DNA from 2 places in the Thiovibrio sp. JS02 genome. Region 2 is predicted to be linked to the other one. Evidence: riboswitches for the same ligand, from Rfam matches in the RefSeq annotation. Region 2 holds a riboswitch; the other holds the start of a gene.
What was found. Region 2 has a riboswitch for cobalamin ahead of ACUUL3_RS08780 (TonB-dependent receptor plug domain-containing protein). Riboswitches for the same ligand answer to the same signal wherever they lie in the genome.
Positions count from the first base shown of each region.

Region 1: linked by a shared signal. The riboswitch ahead of ACUUL3_RS03965 (hypothetical protein) and the one ahead of ACUUL3_RS08780 (TonB-dependent receptor plug domain-containing protein) in region 2 are both predicted to bind cobalamin.

Region 1 covers NZ_CM130715.1:824,413-833,206, forward strand. Annotated here, with positions in the region: gene ACUUL3_RS03940 (PAS domain S-box protein) at 1-2,915, opposite strand, end outside; gene ACUUL3_RS03945 (phosphate/phosphite/phosphonate ABC transporter substrate-binding protein) at 2,929-3,873, opposite strand; gene recQ (DNA helicase RecQ) at 4,072-5,889, opposite strand; gene ACUUL3_RS03955 (hypothetical protein) at 6,332-6,616, shown strand; gene ACUUL3_RS03960 (radical SAM protein) at 6,619-7,566, shown strand; cobalamin riboswitch at 7,607-7,789, shown strand; gene ACUUL3_RS03965 (hypothetical protein) at 7,883-8,794, shown strand, end outside.
Region 2 covers NZ_CM130715.1:1,881,088-1,889,881, forward strand. Annotated here, with positions in the region: gene ACUUL3_RS08760 (TonB-dependent receptor plug domain-containing protein) at 1-1,301, opposite strand, end outside; gene ACUUL3_RS08765 (energy transducer TonB) at 1,341-1,643, opposite strand; gene ACUUL3_RS08770 (hypothetical protein) at 1,629-1,817, shown strand; gene ACUUL3_RS08775 (hypothetical protein) at 1,981-2,145, shown strand; cobalamin riboswitch at 2,525-2,711, shown strand; gene ACUUL3_RS08780 (TonB-dependent receptor plug domain-containing protein) at 2,972-4,990, shown strand; gene ACUUL3_RS08785 (ABC transporter substrate-binding protein) at 4,992-5,879, shown strand; gene ACUUL3_RS08790 (ArsR/SmtB family transcription factor) at 6,112-6,468, shown strand; gene ACUUL3_RS08795 (SO_0444 family Cu/Zn efflux transporter) at 6,472-7,581, shown strand; gene ACUUL3_RS08800 (PAS domain-containing protein) at 7,652-8,794, opposite strand, start outside.

The DNA.
Region 1 (8,794 bases), 1.1 Mb from region 2:
GCCAGGTCGGCATCGGCGAAGTCCCGCGGGCCAATCGTCACCTCGTCCAGGGAAACGGCAAGGGTCCCTCCTGTTTCCCGCATGGCGTGGTAGGCGTTGGTGCAAAGATTCATCATGATCTGATGGATCTGGGTGGGATCGGCCAGGACCGTGGCCTGGGAAATGATCTCCTGACGGATGTCGATGGTGGTGGGGATGGAGGCGCGCAACATCTTCAGGGCCTCCTTGACAACCAGCGAAACCTGCAGGGGCTGCTTCTGCTGGTCCGCCTGACGGCTGAAGGTCAGGATCTGCCGGACCAGCTCTTTTGCCCGTTCGGCTCCCCTGACCACTTCTTCCAGATGCCGGCGGCAGCTTTCCAGATCCTTGTCCACCATGGCCAGTTCGCTGTAGCCGAAGATGATGGCGAGAATATTGTTGAAGTCGTGGGCGATGCCGCCGGCCAGGGTGCCGATGGCTTCCATCTTCTGCGCCTGGCGCAGCTGCCTTTCCAGGAGTGTTTTTTCCTCCGTTTCCTTCCTGGCCGCGCTGAGGTCATGGCGGCTGATGAGAATGCTCATGGGCCGTTCCGCCTGATCGCGGATTATTTTCACGGTGATCTCAAGGGGGCGGCCGACGGGGTTGGCGGGGTCATCCGCCTCCATGATTACCCGCAGGTCGCGTCTTTCCTCCTGGGCACGGCAGATGGGGCAGGGGGCCGGTTCTCCCCCGGGATGGACAAGCTCGACCACATGTCGGCCGACGGCGGTTTCCGGGCTGGAGCCGGTGGCCAGATAAAAGGCCTTGTTGGCCCGGACGATGCGGCGGTCGAGGTTCAGCAGGTAGACCACATCGTCGGAAGCGTCCATGGCCGCGGACCATTCCCGGGAAGCCCTGGCCAGGGCCTGCTCCGCCAGTTTCTGTTCGCTGATGTCCTGAACCGTGCCGAGCGTGCGCAGCGGGCGTCCCTCCGGATCATAGACCGTCTCGCCCCGCTCATGCACGAATTTCACCCGGCCGTCCTTCATCAGCAGCCGGTGGGTAATCTCGTAAGGCGTTTTGTTTCTGAGCGCTTCGGTGTATGCCAGGTCGACCGCCTCCCGGTCCTCGGGATGGATGGCGGTCAGGAAGCCTTGGTAGGAGGCGTTGAATTCCGCGGGATCGATCTCGAAGATCCGGTAGATTTCATCCGACCAGACCAGCTTGTTGCCGGTCAGATCGAGGGTCCAGCTCCCGAGGCGGGCGATGCGCTGGGCCTGTCTCAGGTTCTCTTCGCTCTGGCTCAACGCTTCCTCGGCCCGTTTGCGCTCGGTGATGTCGTCATAAATGCCGAGAACGCCATGGACATTTCCCTCCCCGTCCGGCAGCGGCATCTTGGTGGTGTCGATCCAGATCCTGTTCCCATCCGCCTGCTGCAGCGGTTCGACGATATGCCTCTTGCACTCTTTGCCGTCGATGACCTCTTGGTCGTCGGCGCGATAGGCCTCGGCCTCCTCCCTTGGCCAGGGCAGGTCGAAATCGGTCTTGCCTCTGATCTGGCCGGGGTCGTCCAGGCCGGCGGCCCGGGCGAAAACCCGGTTGCAGCCCAGGTAGGTGAGGGCGGCATCCTTCCAGAAGATCGACTGGGGAACGGTGTCCAGGATCTGCTGGAGCATGGCGCGCTGTTCCCGCAGGGCCTCCTCGGCCTGCCTGCGTTCGACGATCTTCCACACCGCGTCCATCAGCAGGGAAAGCTGGGAGATATCCCCCTGGTCGTAGTCCGTCGCCTTGTTGGCCACGCCCACCACGGCAACGACCCGTTTTTCCCGGAACACCGGGATGGTCAGGAAGTTGCGAAGCTCGACATGACCCGGGGGACAACCTCTTTTCAAAGGGTTTTCGGCCTGGAAATCGTTGATGATGACGGGCCGGCCCTGCCGCACCGCCTCCCCCCACAGCCCCGATTTGTCCAGTTGAAAGCGGGTCGGCGGCCCGGCGACGGCGCATTTCCGCATCGCCTCCCTGGACCAGCTGTTGATGATAAACTCCCGGTTCTCCTCATCGTAATGGCAGATATAGCCTATTTTGCTGCCGGTGAGGCGGATCGCCTCTTGCAGGGCGAAGTCCAGGAGTTCCTGCCGATCCGCGGGCTCGAACTGGAAGATCCGGGCAAGGCTTTCCAGCCGCTGCTGGTTGAGGAGGATGAGTTTTTCCTTGGCCACGATGGCGTCGAGCATGTTGTTGAATCCCTCTCCCAGGAGAGCGATTTCATCCTGGCGGGAGATATCCATCCGCAGGTCCCGGCGGCCGTTTTTGATCTGATTGGAGACGGAGAGCAGCCTGGTGAGGCCCGAGGTCAAACGGTTGCCGAGCAGCACCGCGAGAAGCGAGCCTGCGGCAATGGCCAGCAGGGTGTAGAGGATGCCGTTGCGGGAAATGATCCCCAGGTTGTCCGCTATTTTCTCCTGACCCTGGGCTATCCTGGCCCAGCCGATGATCTCTCCGGTGCCGGTCATGATCGGCGCGGCAATGTCGATGATGTCGTGCCCGGCATGGAGAACCTGACTTTCCGGGCCGGACTTGAGGAGGGTGAGGCTTTTTTCATCAACCAGATGCTGGCCGACGTGGGATCTGTCGGTGTGGGCGAGCACCTGGCCGTCGATGTCGATGACCATGGCGTAATGGAGATCCGGATACCTGCGGAAGGCGAGGACGATTTCCTCAAGTCCCACCACGTCATTGGCCAGAACCCAGGAGCCGCTGTTGATGGCCAGGGTTTCGGCCAGGCTGGTGGTCTGTTCCAGGCTCTGCTCGCTGAGGAAATCCCGTTGCCGGGCGACAAGATCGAGGACAAAGACGGTCATCAGCAGGAGATGCACGAGGGCAACCCCGCAGATCAGCCGGGAGCGGATCGTTTTGGGCCAGAGGGCTCTTGCGGCATCGGCCGGTGTCGTCATCAGGCTCCCCATCTCAGTGGACCGCCTCGGCGTATTGTCGCAGAAAGTCGCGGACCGGCCGATAGGTGGCCTCCGTGGCGCTCTCGAAACGGGCCAGCGGGAGGGCGGCGAGAAGAAGGCGGCCCTCTTCGTGGCTGTGCAGGGCCACGAGGAGGGAGCGGACCCTGGCCACCACCTCGGGCGGGAGATCATCCCGGGCCACCAGGCCGTTGTTGAGCAGGGGCGGGGATTCCCATTTCACCTCAAGCTCGGCGGCAATGCCGGGGTTGCGTTCGCAAAAAGCCTGCCAGGGGGGTGGCCAGGTGGCGCCGGCCGCGCTTTTGCCCAAGTACACATTCATGATCGATGATTCCTGGGAGCCGGAGAAAAGGCGCTCGATTTCCTTGTTTACGTCGAGGCCGTGGGTATGGAGGAAATAGAGGGGCATCATGGTGGCGGCCAGGGCGGTGGGCGCGGGGAAGCTGACGACCTTTCCCTTCAGGTCGGCAACCCTGTTGATGCCGCTGTCTTTTCTGACGATGATGATGCCGCGGAACTTGTCGTCCTCGCCCATTTTCGCGAAGATCCGATAGCCGTGCCGCAGGGAATTGAGGGTCTGGTAAGGATTGGGCAGGGCAAGATGGAAGTGGCGGTCGTAGAGTTTTTTGTCAAACTCGTCGTAGGAGCGCGAAGCCTCAAGGCGGATCGTGCATTCGGGAATGTTCCGGTTCAGATATTCGATCAGGGGGCCGTAGGTTTCATGGAGGCGCTGGGGGTTGTGCAGCGGATGGACGCCGAAGATCAGGACAACCTTGCCGGCGGCGGGGGTGTCCGAGTAAGCAGGGGCATAGCCCTCTTGTTTCGGGGAATCACAGGCGATGAGCAAGAACGCCGATAGCAGTGCGGCAAGCCGGACTGGCAGGGAGGAAAGCCGTGCCTTGAGGCGGGTGATGGTGGTGCCTGGGTGCCTGTGGCTCATGTTTTTTCCTTGAGGAGAACTGCCGCGCGGTGATTTCCTGATTGTTGTCCTGTCTTTCAGAATGCAACAGATGCGGGGGAAATGTCAAGGCAGGGAGGAGGCCGAAAACGCCGACCGTTTAAGGAGGGCGGGAAGCACCCCATCAATGGGGATAAACCGGGATAAACGCCGGGGAGCCTGGCGGGGACGGGACGGTCGTCATCGCCCTCCGGCGGCCGTTGTCCGGCAAAATTCCCGTATCTCGGCAAGAAAGGCTTCGCCGTAACGTTGGCGCTTGTGGGCTCCCACCCCGTGGATGGCCAGAAACGCCTCCTCATCGGTGGGCAGTTGGGCGGCCATTTCGGCCAGGGCTCTGTCGCTGAAGATGACAAAGGGCGGCACCCCGGCCGCGTCGGCCATTTTTTTCCGCAAGGCCCGCAGGCTGTCAAAGAGGGCCTGGTCATACTCTGGATCCCCTTCTCGGCGGCGGGCCGTTTTCGCGGCCGCCACCGGCTTGCGCCCCGGCCGGGCCATGCTCAGAGTCTGCTCTCCGCGCAGCAGGGGCTGGGCCGCCGCCTTCAGGGTGAGCACCGAATAATTGCCCACATCCTGTTCCAGATAGCCCTGCTGCACCAGATGGCGCAGCAGGCTGCCCCAGTATTCCTGGCTTTTCTCCGCGCCGATGCCGTACGTGGAAAGCCGGTCGTGGCCAAGCTGCAGGAGCCGTTCCTTCCTTGCCCCGCGCAAAACATCGATCACGTGGCCCATGCCGAAACGCTGCCCGACCCGGTAAACGCAGGAGAGGGCCTTGCGGGCGTCTTCGGTCACGTCGACGACCTCGGGCGGGTCGAGGCAGATATCGCAATTGCCGCAGGGCTCGGCCAACCGTTCGCCGAAATAGCCGAGCAGCACCTGGCGCCGGCAGCTCAAAGCCTCGGCAAAGCCCACCATGCTGCTGAGCTTGTGCAGTTCGATGCGTTTCTGCTCGGGATTGCCGCTGTTTTCGATCAGGCCGCGGGCCAGGGCGATGTCGCCCTGGCCGAAGAGGAGCAGGGCTTCGGCCGCCAGGCCGTCCCGGCCGGCGCGGCCGGTTTCCTGATAATAGCTTTCGATGTTCTTGGGCAGGTCGTAATGGACCACGTAGCGGATATTGGATTTGTCGATGCCCATGCCGAAGGCCACCGTGGCCACGATGATCCTGACATCGTCACGGAGGAATTCCTCCTGCACCCGCTGCCGTTCTCCGGCCGGCAGGCCGGCGTGGTAGGCGGCCGCGGGAAAACCCGCCGCGCGGAGCCGGGCGGCCACCGATTCCACCCGCTTCCTGCTCAGGCAGTAAACGATCCCGGCCTCTTGTTCGCGGCCCTTGAGAAAGGCGGCGAGCTGGTTGAAAGGCTTTTGTTTGCCGAGCACGGAGTAGCGGATATTGGGCCGGTCGAAGCCGGCAATGTGGCACTGGGAGGGGGCAAGGCCGAGCCGGGCGAGTATGTCCTGGCGGGTGTGGGGCTCGGCCGTGGCGGTGAGCGCGATCAGCGGAACATCGGGGAAAAGTCGGCGCAGCTGGCCGAGCTTGCTGTATTCCGGCCGGAAGTCATGGCCCCACTGGGAAATGCAGTGCGCTTCGTCGATGGCGAAGAGCGCAATGGGGATCTCGCGGAGCCGTTCGGCAAACTCGTTGCCCAGCAGCCGCTCCGGGGCGATATAGAGAAGGTCCAGTTCGCCGTTGCGCAGCTGGGCGAGAACCCGGCGGGCCTCGACGCTGTTCAGGGAGGAGTTGTAAAAAGCGGCCTTTACCCCGCAGGCCTTGAGGGCGTCCACCTGATCCTTCATCAGGGAAATCAGCGGCGAGACCACGATGCCGACCCCGGGCCGGTGCAGGGCCGGGATCTGGTAGCAGAGGGATTTGCCGCCGCCGGTGGGCATGAGGACAAAGGCGTCCTCGCCGCGGATCAGACCTTCGATGATCTCCTGCTGCGGGGACCGGAAGGAAGCATAGCCGAATATTTTTTTGAGTGTTTCCAAAGGATTGTTATACATTGCGGTGGCGAGGGCTCACGTGGTGTTTTGGATACGGGGCATGCGTGTCAGGTGTCTAACCTTACCGCAAGAGGTTGAAGAGTGCCTGGAAAAAATATCCGAAGGTGCTGTGAAGGCGTGTATTGTTTTATCCCCCATTGCGCCATGGCCGAGAAGTATCCGCAAGGGGGTTGAACTCCGGGAAGTCCGCAGGACCAGGACGAACCGGGAGCCGTTTTTTTGCTTATTCTCTTCACCCTTGGGGGGGATGTAGGGCAAGCAAAAAAAGAAGGGGATCTTTTTTCTCCATGTGCTTCGCTACCCGGCAGGACAAAATGGCGACGGTGGAATCCGTTGGAGAACAGGCTTTATTTTTCATTGCATTTCGATTCCGGTGGGGGATAATTGCTCATGCTGTCCACTTTCTTCCTTTTTTGAAATTTGGCTTTCGGGTTTTCGGATCATGAGTATTTTCGAGATCATCATGCTGGTCTGCTTCGGCGCGGCCTGGCCCTTTTCCCTTTACCGATCCTGGCGGAGCCGCACCAATGCCGGGAAAAGCCTCTTTTTCCTCTGCGTGGTCCTTGCCGGCTATGTCGCCGGCGTCCTGCACAAGGTCTTCCACAGTTTCGATCCGGTCATTTATCTCTACATGCTGAACGGGTTCATGGTGGCAGGGGATATTCTCCTCTATTTCAGAAACAAAAAAATCGCCGGCGGCCTGGCGCCGACAGCGGCCCTCCGGTAAGCATGGCCGCCGGCCCCCGCTATCTCACCCTTGCCGCCGGCGGCGAGCTGAAACGGCGGACAGAGAGCGCCCTCGCTCTCCTCGCCTCCTGCCGCCTCTGCCCGCGGCAGTGCGGAGTCGATCGTCTGGCGAACGAAAAGGGGATCTGCCGGACCGGGCGCAAGGCCGTGGTGGCCAGCTACACCCCCCATTTCGGGGAAGAGCGGCCCCTGGTGGGGGTTGGCGGCTCCGGCACCATCTTTTTCAGCAACTGCAACCTCGGCTGCGTCTTCTGCCAGAATTACGGGATCAGCCACCTCGGCGAAGGGGTGGAGGTGAGCCCGGGCCAGCTGGCCGCCATGATGCTGAGCCTGCAGAAGCAGGGCTGCCACAACATCAATCTGGTCACCCCCAGCCATGTGGCGGCCCAGATCCTGGAAGCCCTGCTTCCGGCCATCGAGGGCGGTCTGCGCCTGCCCCTGGTCTACAACTCAAGCGGCTATGACTCTGTCGAGACCCTGGCCCTGCTCGACGGTGTCGTCGACATCTACATGCCGGATTTCAAGTTCTGGGACAAGGCCAGCGCCAAACGGTTCGCCAGGGCCCCCGATTATCCGGAGCGGGCCAGGGCGGCGATTATTGAGATGCACCGGCAGGTGGGCGAGCTTGTCATCAACCAAGAGGGCCTTGCCGAGCGCGGCCTTTTGCTCCGCCATCTGGTCATGCCTGGGGGACTGACGGAAACAGGCGCGATTCTCGGGTTCATCGCCGAGGAGATCTCGGCAACCACCTATGTGAACATCATGGACCAGTACCGCCCCTGCGGCCAGGCCCTGGACTTTCCGCCCATCGACCGGAGCCTGCGGGTCGAGGAGTATCAGGAGGCGCTCCGCCTTGCCCACGCGGCGGGGCTGACCCGCCTGGATGAACGCGATTTCGAGAAGATGCTGCGATCCCTGGGCATCGTCTGACGCAGAAAGCGCCTTGACAAGCAGGGCGCTTTCAATTAAATGTTGGTCTCATATCTCAGGCGCTCGTGCATGAGCTGAAAAGGGAACCCGGTGCAAATCCGGGACGGGCCCGCCGCTGTGATCGGGGACAAGTTCCGCTGTATGCCACTGTTTCATGAACGGGAAGGCGTGGAACAAGGATGAGCCGAGAGTCAGAAGACCTGCCTTGGGAGACTGGTTGCATAATCACCGTGGACAAGTGATTATCCGTATGATCTCGCGTGGATAAGCAAGGGCATCCCCGGATCGATTTTATCGGTCCGGGGATTTTTTTTTCATGCTGCTGGACGCACACCTCATAGCCGCCCTCTGGCCCGAGCTGGTATGGCCGTTGCTGAAGCTCCTCTTCTGGATCTCGCTGGGGTTGCTCGTGGCGAATTTCATCGAGGCCCTCAACTGGACACACCGGCTCGCCGCCCTGACCAGGCCCCTGGTCAGGCTGGGCAGGCTGTCCGCCGTTTCGGGCGCCAGTTTTTCCATGGCTTTTTTTTCCGGGGTCACCGCCAACACCATGCTCGCCGAGGCCTTTGCCAAGGGGCGGATGAGCAAGAAGGAGCTGGTGCTCGCCAACCTTTTCAACAGCCTGCCGCGTTTTTTCCTGCACCTGCCCACGGTCTTTTTTCTCACCGCGCCCTTTATCAAGAGGGCGGCCTTTCTCTACGTGGCCCTGACCTTCAGCGCCGCCATCCTGCAAACCCTGCTGGTGGTGATCTGGGGCAGGCTGCTGCTGCCGCCCCTGGCGGATGGGCGGGCTGAGGGCGCCGCGCCCCACCGGGAAAGGATCGGCTGGCAACAGGCCGTGCGGAAGAGTGCGAGGCGTTTCCAGAAAAGGATCAGGGGGCTTCTGTATTTCACGGTGCCTGTCTACACCCTCTTCTTTTTCCTGGGCAAGAAGGGATTCTTCAGCTGGCTTGAGCACTCCCTGGCCGGCAAGGCCGGGTTTCTCGCCTGGCTCAATCCGCAGAGCCTGGCCATCGTCATGGCCCATGTCACCGTGGAGTTTTCCGCGGGCCTGGCCGCCGCCGGGGCCCTGCTCGCCGGGGGCAGTCTCGGTTCCCGGGAGGTGGTGCTGGCCCTCCTGGTCGGCAACATCCTTTCCACGCCGATCCGGGCCGTGCGCCATCAGATTCCTTACTATGTGGGCATCTTTTCCCCCAGGCTCGCCATCGAGCTGGTCGGAGCGAGCCAG
Region 2 (8,794 bases):
GTTGCCGCAGAGAGCCGGTACATGGCGCTGAGCTTGGGGTTGACCTCATCCCCGAAGACGCTGTGATCGTCGTAGCGAACGCCTGGCACCAGGGTCAACGCCCCGCCGGGCAGGATCATTTCATCCTGAAGATAGAGGCTCGCGATCTCAATGCCCCGATCGACGCCGATGGTGCTGCCGTCCGCGTTGTCGATGCTAAAATCGATGGCCTGATTCTGGAATTCCGCGCCAGTGGTCAGGGTGTGGATCTCATCTGCACTCCAGGTGTATTGCCCCTCCACCTGGCGGTAGCCGATATCCCCTGTCTTGTGGCCATAGGTGTTGTCGAGATAGCCGTGGTCGAAGTCCCAGTTGTAGGTGTAGCCCTTGAGCGAGAAAAAGTGGGCCACGCCCGCCTGCCAGTCCGCACCGCCAGCGAGCCGGTAGCTCTTTTCCTTGCGGTCGTCCTCCTTTTCATAATCGCTCGCCTCTGCCTTGGCGAAAAGACGCAGGCGCTCGCTGGGGTCGACATCCACCTTGGCCAGCACCGAATGGCGGTCGGAGTCGATCCGGCGCTGGCCGTTGTCCTCCCCGCTTTCCTGACTGTACTGCAGGAGATAGCCGACCTTTTCCAGGGGCCGGTCCCCGAAATAGGCATAGGCTTGGGACTGATTGCGGTTTTCAGCGAAAGCCTCCTCGATCACGTCGTTTTTGAGCCGCTCCTTGACATCGTACCAGCCATGGGCAACGCCGGCGCCGGCCACCTGCTTCTTTGGGGTTCTCCTGGTGATGATGTTGATCACCCCGGCCATGGCGTCGCTGCCATAAAGGGCTGAACCGGGGCCTTTCACCACCTCGATCCTCTCGATCATCTCCACCGGAATCTGGTTGAGGCCGATGCCGTATTCCCCCATGCCGCCGCTCTGCCCTGACCCCATCACCCTCTGGCCGTCCACCAGAACCAGGGCGTAGCCATCGTTGATGCTGAGTCCCCGCATCCTGGCATTCCAGGTATAGGTTCCGAAGGTGTCGTCATGGGCGGATACGGAAACGCCGGGGATGCTTTTGAGGACATCCATGGTGTTCTGGGCATTGGTTTTGCCGATTTCTTCCCGGTCGACCACCAGGGTTTCCACCGGCGTATCCCGCAGAGCGTGGGGGGTCTTGGTGCCGGTGACCACGATCTGGTCCAGCATGTACGCGGTCGTCCCTGGCTGATCCTCATCGGCTCGCGCCTGCCCGCCGGGCAGCGCCATGGCCAAGGCCCCAATCAGCGCGGCGCAACAACCCGGGTATCTCTTTGTTCCTGCTTCTTTTTTCATCTCCCCTCTCCTCATCTTTCTTTTCCGGTGCGGAAAAATTCACGACAAATTAAAAACAATGTTCAGTTCGACCACGACAGCCCCAGCGAGCAGACCGGCCGGCGGCGGCGGAAAGGGGGCAGCGTCCTGCACGGCCCTGATGGCGGCCCTGTCGAGGATCTCTTGGCCGGAGCTTGCGCTGACCCTGATCTCCTGTGCTCCACCAGTGCCGGCAAGAAGAAAGCGGATACCCACCCGACCTTCAAGCTGCCTTCGTCTGGCCAGGGGAGGGTATTTTTTGCAACTGGCGATCCTCTCCCGAACAAGTTGCAGATACTGGGCAAGAGGATGAAGACCGCCCATGCTATTCAGATTCCCAGGCCCGAAGCCATCCTTTCCAACTCCTCCAGCTTCTCCCGCTCCCGGGCGGAAATCTTCCAGGGCCCCACCGTCCGCCGCCCCGGTCTCTGTTTCCGTGCCCCCGGCAACTTCAGCCTCTGCTCCCTCTCCCTCATTTTCGGCCTCGATTTTGTCTGACATTGCTGCCTGCGGCTGAGGTTCCGATGCAAGACTCTGCCGATCCGCCGGCCGGGGCGGTTTTTTTGGGGCTTCCTTGGAAACGGACTTCCTCGCGATGGGGGCGCTGACCGACTTTTTCTCTTCCGCCCTTGCTTCTCCGACCGGAGACGCAGGCGCGTCCATGGCCAAAGGGCCAACCAACGAAGAGGAAGAGGACGGCAGCTCAAGCAAGCTGATCTCAATGACCTTGCTCTGCTGCGGCCTGGGAAATGCGGCAAAAACCGAGAACACCGCCCCGTGCAGCGCCAGGGAAACCCCCAAGAAAAACAGCCGCCGGTATCGATAGCGCACCGAGACCATTTTTGAGCTCTTATCAGTCGCGACGGAGAAGCAAGATGGGCCGGCAGTAGATACCGGCACATCGAGGGCACGGGAATTCCCCTCTTCGTTGCTCAAATCGAACATGGCTTCTCCTTTCCTGGCTGCCGGCTGCCTGCCGCGCCACCTGCCCCAACCGCAGTGACACAAATTTTCAAACGGTAGCACCGTAACGGAAACAAATTCCGGTTTCAAGAAAAATGTGAAAAAAATAAATTTCGTGCTACTAGGAAGCTCTCGCAATACCCTGTTTTTCCGAAACTTTTATTTCACCATCCGACCAAAACCTCATATCATTGGGGAGGCCCATCCTTTTTTCCGCTTGCTCTTTGCCAAGCCATTTATTAATTTGCCCACCTGTTTCAGATGCTCTTAACCGAGCTTAATAGGGAACCCGGTGTAAATCCGGGACGGGCCCGCCGCTGTGACCGGGGACGAATTTTGCAGGTATGCCACTGACCGCGACGAGGTTGGGAAGGCGCAAAAGGAGGACGAACCGGGAGTCAGAAGACCTGTCTGAAAAACAATAAGAGCCTGCCCCCGCGGACAAGGGGCGGAATGCTCACCTTATTCGCGGGAACACCAGGGAATCCCCGGATCAATTTTCATTGGTCCGGGGATTTTTTTTGCCCGGACTCACAAACAATGTGCCGCTTGGCTCATGCGGCGCAGAGAAGAGGAGAACGGGATATGGTCACAAGCGAAAGAAGTTTCTGTAAACACACCCTGCTGTCTGTCAGGGACTGGAATGTTTTCCAGTTTGCCATGCGGCGCTGTCTCCCAGGAGGCCGGGCATGAAAAAAGGAATCTGCTCCCTTATCCTGCTGAGCCTTTGCCTCAGCACATCTGGTTTTGCCCAAGAAACCGCAATTCTGGACGAGGTGGTGGTCACCGCCACCCGCAGCGAGGAAAAGGTCGCGACCATCCCGGCCAAGGTGGAGGTGATCGACGGCCAGGACCTTGAACTCACCACCGGCGACACCTTGAGCGAAAAGCTCAAAAAAAACAGCTCGGTGGGCGTTGTCGAATATCCCGGAGCTCTCGCGGGCATCGGCATCCGCGGTTTCCGGCCCGAAGCCCTCGGCATCACCAGGCACTCGCTGATCCTCATCAACGGCAGGCCGGCGGGAGCGACCAATCTCGCGGCCATCCCCATGGACAATGTGGAAAGGATCGAAGTCCTCAAAGGCCCAGCCTCCTCGCTTTACGGTGGCGAGGCCATGGGCGGGGTGGTCAACATCATCACCAGAAAGAGCACCGGACCGCTTACCGGCATGGCCGAAATCGGCTTTGGCTCGTTTCAGGCCAACAGCCAGCAGACAGCCATGGGCGGGGCATCGAGCAATGGCTTTGACTTTGACCTCTCGGCCAGGCGCTTTGCGCAGGTCGGCGACTATGAGATGGGAAACGGCGAGACCAGGGCGCATACCGGCTATGAAACCCGGAACAGCGCCCTCCGTCTCGGAAAAGCCCTTGCTAAGACCTGGCGGCTTGACGCAAGCGGCGACCTCTACCAGGGCCTGGACATCGAAACCCCCGGCGATCTCGCGGACGGGGATAAGAAGTCGGGCCATAAGGATATCGACCGGTACGGCCTTGACCTGCGGCTGGGCGGAAATCTGGGTGCCGACAACCGGATCGACCTCACCGCCTTCAAAACCAACGAAACAACGGAAAACCACAAGCATTACACGGGCTGGAGTGTGCCGGTCCAGGTCGCGCCCCACCGCGACCATGAAGCGGATACCGATTGGCTCGGGTTCCAGCTCAAGGATGAATATGCCTGGAAACGGCATCGCTTCATCGCCGGCATTGATTATCAGGATATCAACTCGAAAAAACGCGGCTACAACCAGGACGGCACCAGAAAAGCCCCTTCTTCCCCGGACGAGGGCCGGGAAAACTGGGGCGGCTATCTGGAAACCGTCTGGAAACTCCTCGATGAGCGGCTCACCGCAACCCTGGGAGGCCGCCACGATACCTTTACCGTCGAAACAAAAACAACCCCATACAAAACCGATTTCACCCCCAACTCGGAAGACTTTTCCACCTTCAGTCCCCGTGCCGGACTGAACTATCTCTTCAAACAGGGCGTACGCTTCCACACCACCATCGGCAAGGCCTTTGTGCCACCCACCGCCGCCCAGTTGGCAGGCTATTCGGAAGAGGCGGTGGGTGGTGTCACCATGGTGATCCAGGGCAATCCAGATCTTGACCCGGAATCCTCCACGACCTTTGATTTCGGCGCCGGCTACGACCGGAGCGATTGGGGGCTTTCTTGCGATCTCACCTGTTTCCATACCGATGTGCGGGACAAGATCATCAGCGTGACAAGCACCACCACCACGACCTACGAAAACAGCCTCAGCGCGGAAATGGCGGGGCTTGAAACCGAGCTTTCCCTTGACATCGGCGCCCCTCTCCATTGGCACCGCTCCCTTGTCTTCTTCGTCAATTCCACTCACATGCTCACCGCGGAAGAGGAAGAGAGTCCGGCCATCATGCGGGATATCCACAACGTGGCCAAGCACACCGTGAATTACGGCCTGCAGTATGCCGGCGGGGCTTTCGACGCCAGACTGCAGTGCCGCCGGCAGGGGAGAATGAAGGATACGGACTGGAACACGGCCGGGTACCCGGAGGTGGAGTATCCCTCCTTCACGGTGGCGGATCTGGTGATCGGTTTCTCGTTTCCGAGCAACCACCGGCTCACCGTAAAGGCGGATAATCTCTTCAACGAGGAGTATTACGAAAAGAAGGGCTTTCCAAAACCGGGCCGCGCGTTCTTCGCCAGCTACAGGTATGAATTCTAGCATGGAAACCCATTCGACCATGGGGCAGGCAGGGATTTTTACCCTGCTCTGCCTATTCATCCTGCTCTCCCCTTCCCCGGGAAAATGCGAAGGATCTTTGCCGCAGGCCAAGCGCATCGTCTCCTTAGGGCCGCTCAACACCGAGAATGTATATCTCCTCGGGGCAGGCGACCGTCTTGTCGGCGACACCAGCTACTGCGTCCGGCCGGAGGCGGCGAGGCACAAGGAAAAAATCGGCTCGGTGATGCAGGTTTCCATCGAGAAGATCATCAGCCTCAAGCCGGACCTGATCCTGGCCACCGCCCTGACCAGGCCGGAGCAGCTCAAGCAATTGCAAAACCTGGGACTGCGGGTTGTCCGCTTCAGGCAGCCAGCCTCGTTTAAGGAAATCTGCGGCCAGTTCAGCGAGCTTGGTCAGTTGTTGGGGGCAACGGCAGAAGCCCGGCGCATCATTGATCAGGCCAGGGGCGAGGTGGAGGCGGTTCAGAGAAAAGTGGCGCACCTTCCCAGGAAAAAGGTCTTCCTCCAGGTCGGGACCAGGCCGCTCTTTGCTTCGCTGGAAAGTTCCTTCACCCACGATTTCATCGCCCTGGCCGGAGGCCTCAACATCGCCGCCGACCAGCGCTCCGGAGTGCTGAACCCTGAAAAGGTGATCGCCGCAGACCCCGATCTGATCGTAATCGCCATAATGGGCTCGGAAACGGGCATCGCAGGCGAGGAGAAAGAAAAGTGGCAGCGGATGCCGGTCCTGAAGGCGGCGCGGGCCGGAAGGGTGCATGTCCTCGACCCGGCTTCGGTCTGCAGCCCTTCGCCCATGACTTTTGCCAGAACCCTCGGGATCATCGCCGCCCTGATCCATCCGGAGATCGATCAGCGGGAAAATCGCTGAAGCAGGGTATGGCAGCGAACAGGGACCACCGAGGCGTTTCCGGTGTATTCGCCCAAAAACAGCCGGAACGGGACGGGCGCCTGCGGCACGCGACCGAAAGAGACCGGATATTCGCAAGCAGACCTGTGCGGCCCTGCTTTTTTGCGCGCCCACCGCCTTCACCTTCCCCCTTGACAAGACCCCTGATAATGGCAATATATGAACATATACTCATATATCATCCGGAGGTATCATGCAAAACCCGCTCGATCAGTGCCAATGCCGGATCATCCATACGGAAAGGGTGCGGCGCGCAAAGGATGCTCTCCTGCCCGGCGGAGAGATAGAACGGCTTGCCCAGTTTTTCAAGGCCTTTGCCGACCCGACCCGTCTGAGAATCCTCTGGGCCTTGCTCAAGGAAGAGATGTGCGTCTGCGATCTGGCGGCCTTTCTCGAAGTGAGCGAATCCGCGGTGAGTCATCAGCTGCGGCTGCTCAGACAGATGGCCCTGGTGGCCAATCGCCGGGAAGGCCCGGTTCTCTATTACCGGCTGGCCGACACGCACGTGGGCCAGCTTGTCCGGGTCGCGCTGGAACATATCAAGGAATAAGCCATGGAATTTCTCACTGCCATTCTCTCCGCCTCCTGGGATCTGCTCCTCGATGCCTCGACATACATCCTTTTCGGCATCGCCATCGGCGGGCTGCTCAAGGTTTTTCTTTCCCCGGCCTATGTTGCACGCCATCTCGGGGAGGGTCGCTTCAAATCGGTTTTCAAGGCCGCCCTTTTCGGCATCCCCCTGCCCTTGTGCTCCTGCGGGGTGCTGCCCGCGGCGGCCGCCTTGAAAAAACAGGGCGCCAACAACGGCGCCACCACCGCCTTCCTGGTCTCCACCCCGGAATCGGGGGTGGACTCCATCGCCATCACCTACGCCCTCCTCGACCCGATCATGACCGTGGCCCGGCCGGTTGCCGCCTTTATCTCGGCAATGGTTGCCGGCATCAGCGAGAACATCATGAACCCTCCCAGGCCGCGGCTGATGACGCCGGATCTCAGTTGCGCGGTTGACGGTTGCTGCAATGGCGCAAACTGTTCTCCGGAAGAACACGCTGCCCATCACGGCCTTGCCGAAAAAATCCGGGCGGGCATGGGGTATGCCTTTGGCGAACTCTGGGGAGATCTGGCCGGCTGGTTCTTTGCCGGCCTCTTCCTGGCGGGCCTCATCACCGTGCTGGTGCCGGACCACCTCATCACCAGCTATCTGACCGGAGGGATTTCCGCCATGCTGCTCATGCTGGCCTTCGGGATTCCCCTCTATATCTGTGCCACCGCCTCCACCCCCATTGCCGCCGCCCTGATCCTGAAGGGAGTGAGTCCCGGCGCGGCTCTGGTCTTTCTCCTGGTGGGCCCGGCCACCAACATCGCCTCACTGACGATGCTGGTGGGTTTGCTTGGCAAACGATCCACCGCCCTCTATCTGTTCTGTATCGCCGTGGTCTCGGTCTTGTGCGGTCTGGCCGTTGACTGGCTCTATCGCGCGGCGGGAATCTCTGCGCAGGCGACCCTCGGGCAAGCCGGCGAAATAATTCCCTACCCGCTCCAACTAGCCTCGGCCTTTCTCATCCTTGCCCTGTCGGCCGCTCCCCTGACCCGCTCAGTCCGGGCCGGCCTGCGCAGGAAAAACAGGGGCAAGAAACACGGGGAGTGTGGCTGCGGCAAATGATCCTGCCGCAAAAAGCCGCAATGGGGCCGGACAACGGGAAAGATCAGGGCGAACAAGAAGAAATCGTGGCTCAGGGGGACTTGGGGATGCTCTCCACCACCTTGCCCTCTTCGTCGAGGGAGAGGAAGGGATAGAGCTTTTTGACACATTCCGGGCAGATGCCGTGGCTGAACTGCGCTTCGGAATGGTCACGGATATAGGCCTCGATCTGGTTCCAGTAGCCCTTGTCATCACGGATCCGTTTGCAGGAGGCGCAGATGGGCAAAAAGCCGCTGAGGGTCTTGACATTGTCAAGGGCTTCCCGCAACTCGACGATCAGGCTCTCCCGTTCCTGCTGCGCCTTCTTTCTCGCCGTGACGTCGCGGACCATGCCCACCATCCGGACGAGCCTGCCTTCCCGATCCCGGAAGGCAAGGCCAATTTCCTGCAGCCAGCGCTCCGTCTGATCCGGCCAGAGGATACGGTGTTCCACCTCATAGGGGATATCATTCTCCATGGCGACCGCCACCAGCTCGACGATCAACGGACGGTCCTCCGGATGCACGCATTCCAGAAACGCCTCATAGGTGCCGGCAAACTCTCCCGGCTGCATGCCGAACATGGGCTCCACCTCATCGGACCAGATCAGCTCCCCAGTCGCCACGGTCAATTCCCAGCTCCCGACCTTGGCCACCCTCTGGGCGAGACGGTAAAGCTCCTGACTGCGATGCAGCGCCTTTTCCGCCTCAAGCCGCTCGACGATTTCCCGCTGCAACTGGACGTTCATCTGCTGAATGGCAAGCCGGCGCAGGCGGTCATTTTTCTCGATTTTTCTGAAAAAGAAAAAAGAAAGAATGGCAAAGACAATGGAAAAAACAACCAGAAACATCTGCACGGCCTTGAAACGTACCAACTCGTGCTGGACACGATTCTGGAGCAGGGTCTCCACCTTGTCCGCCTGTCGGATGAAATTGGCGAAAACATGGTCGTACTGCCGGTCGATTCCGCTCCCCGCCTGATTCTCACGATGGTTTGCGACCCGTTCCTTGGTGATTTCGACAAACCGTTGCAGCTGTCTGTGCGTTTCGGCAATCTCCTTCCGCAGCACCGGATCCTTCAAGGGAAGAAATAACCCCTCCTCGTTTTGCCCTCCGTTAAGCATGGCCTTTGCATACCAGTCAGCCTTGTCGTAGTGAGCGTACACGGTTTTCAGCTCCGCATCCCGGTCCCCGGA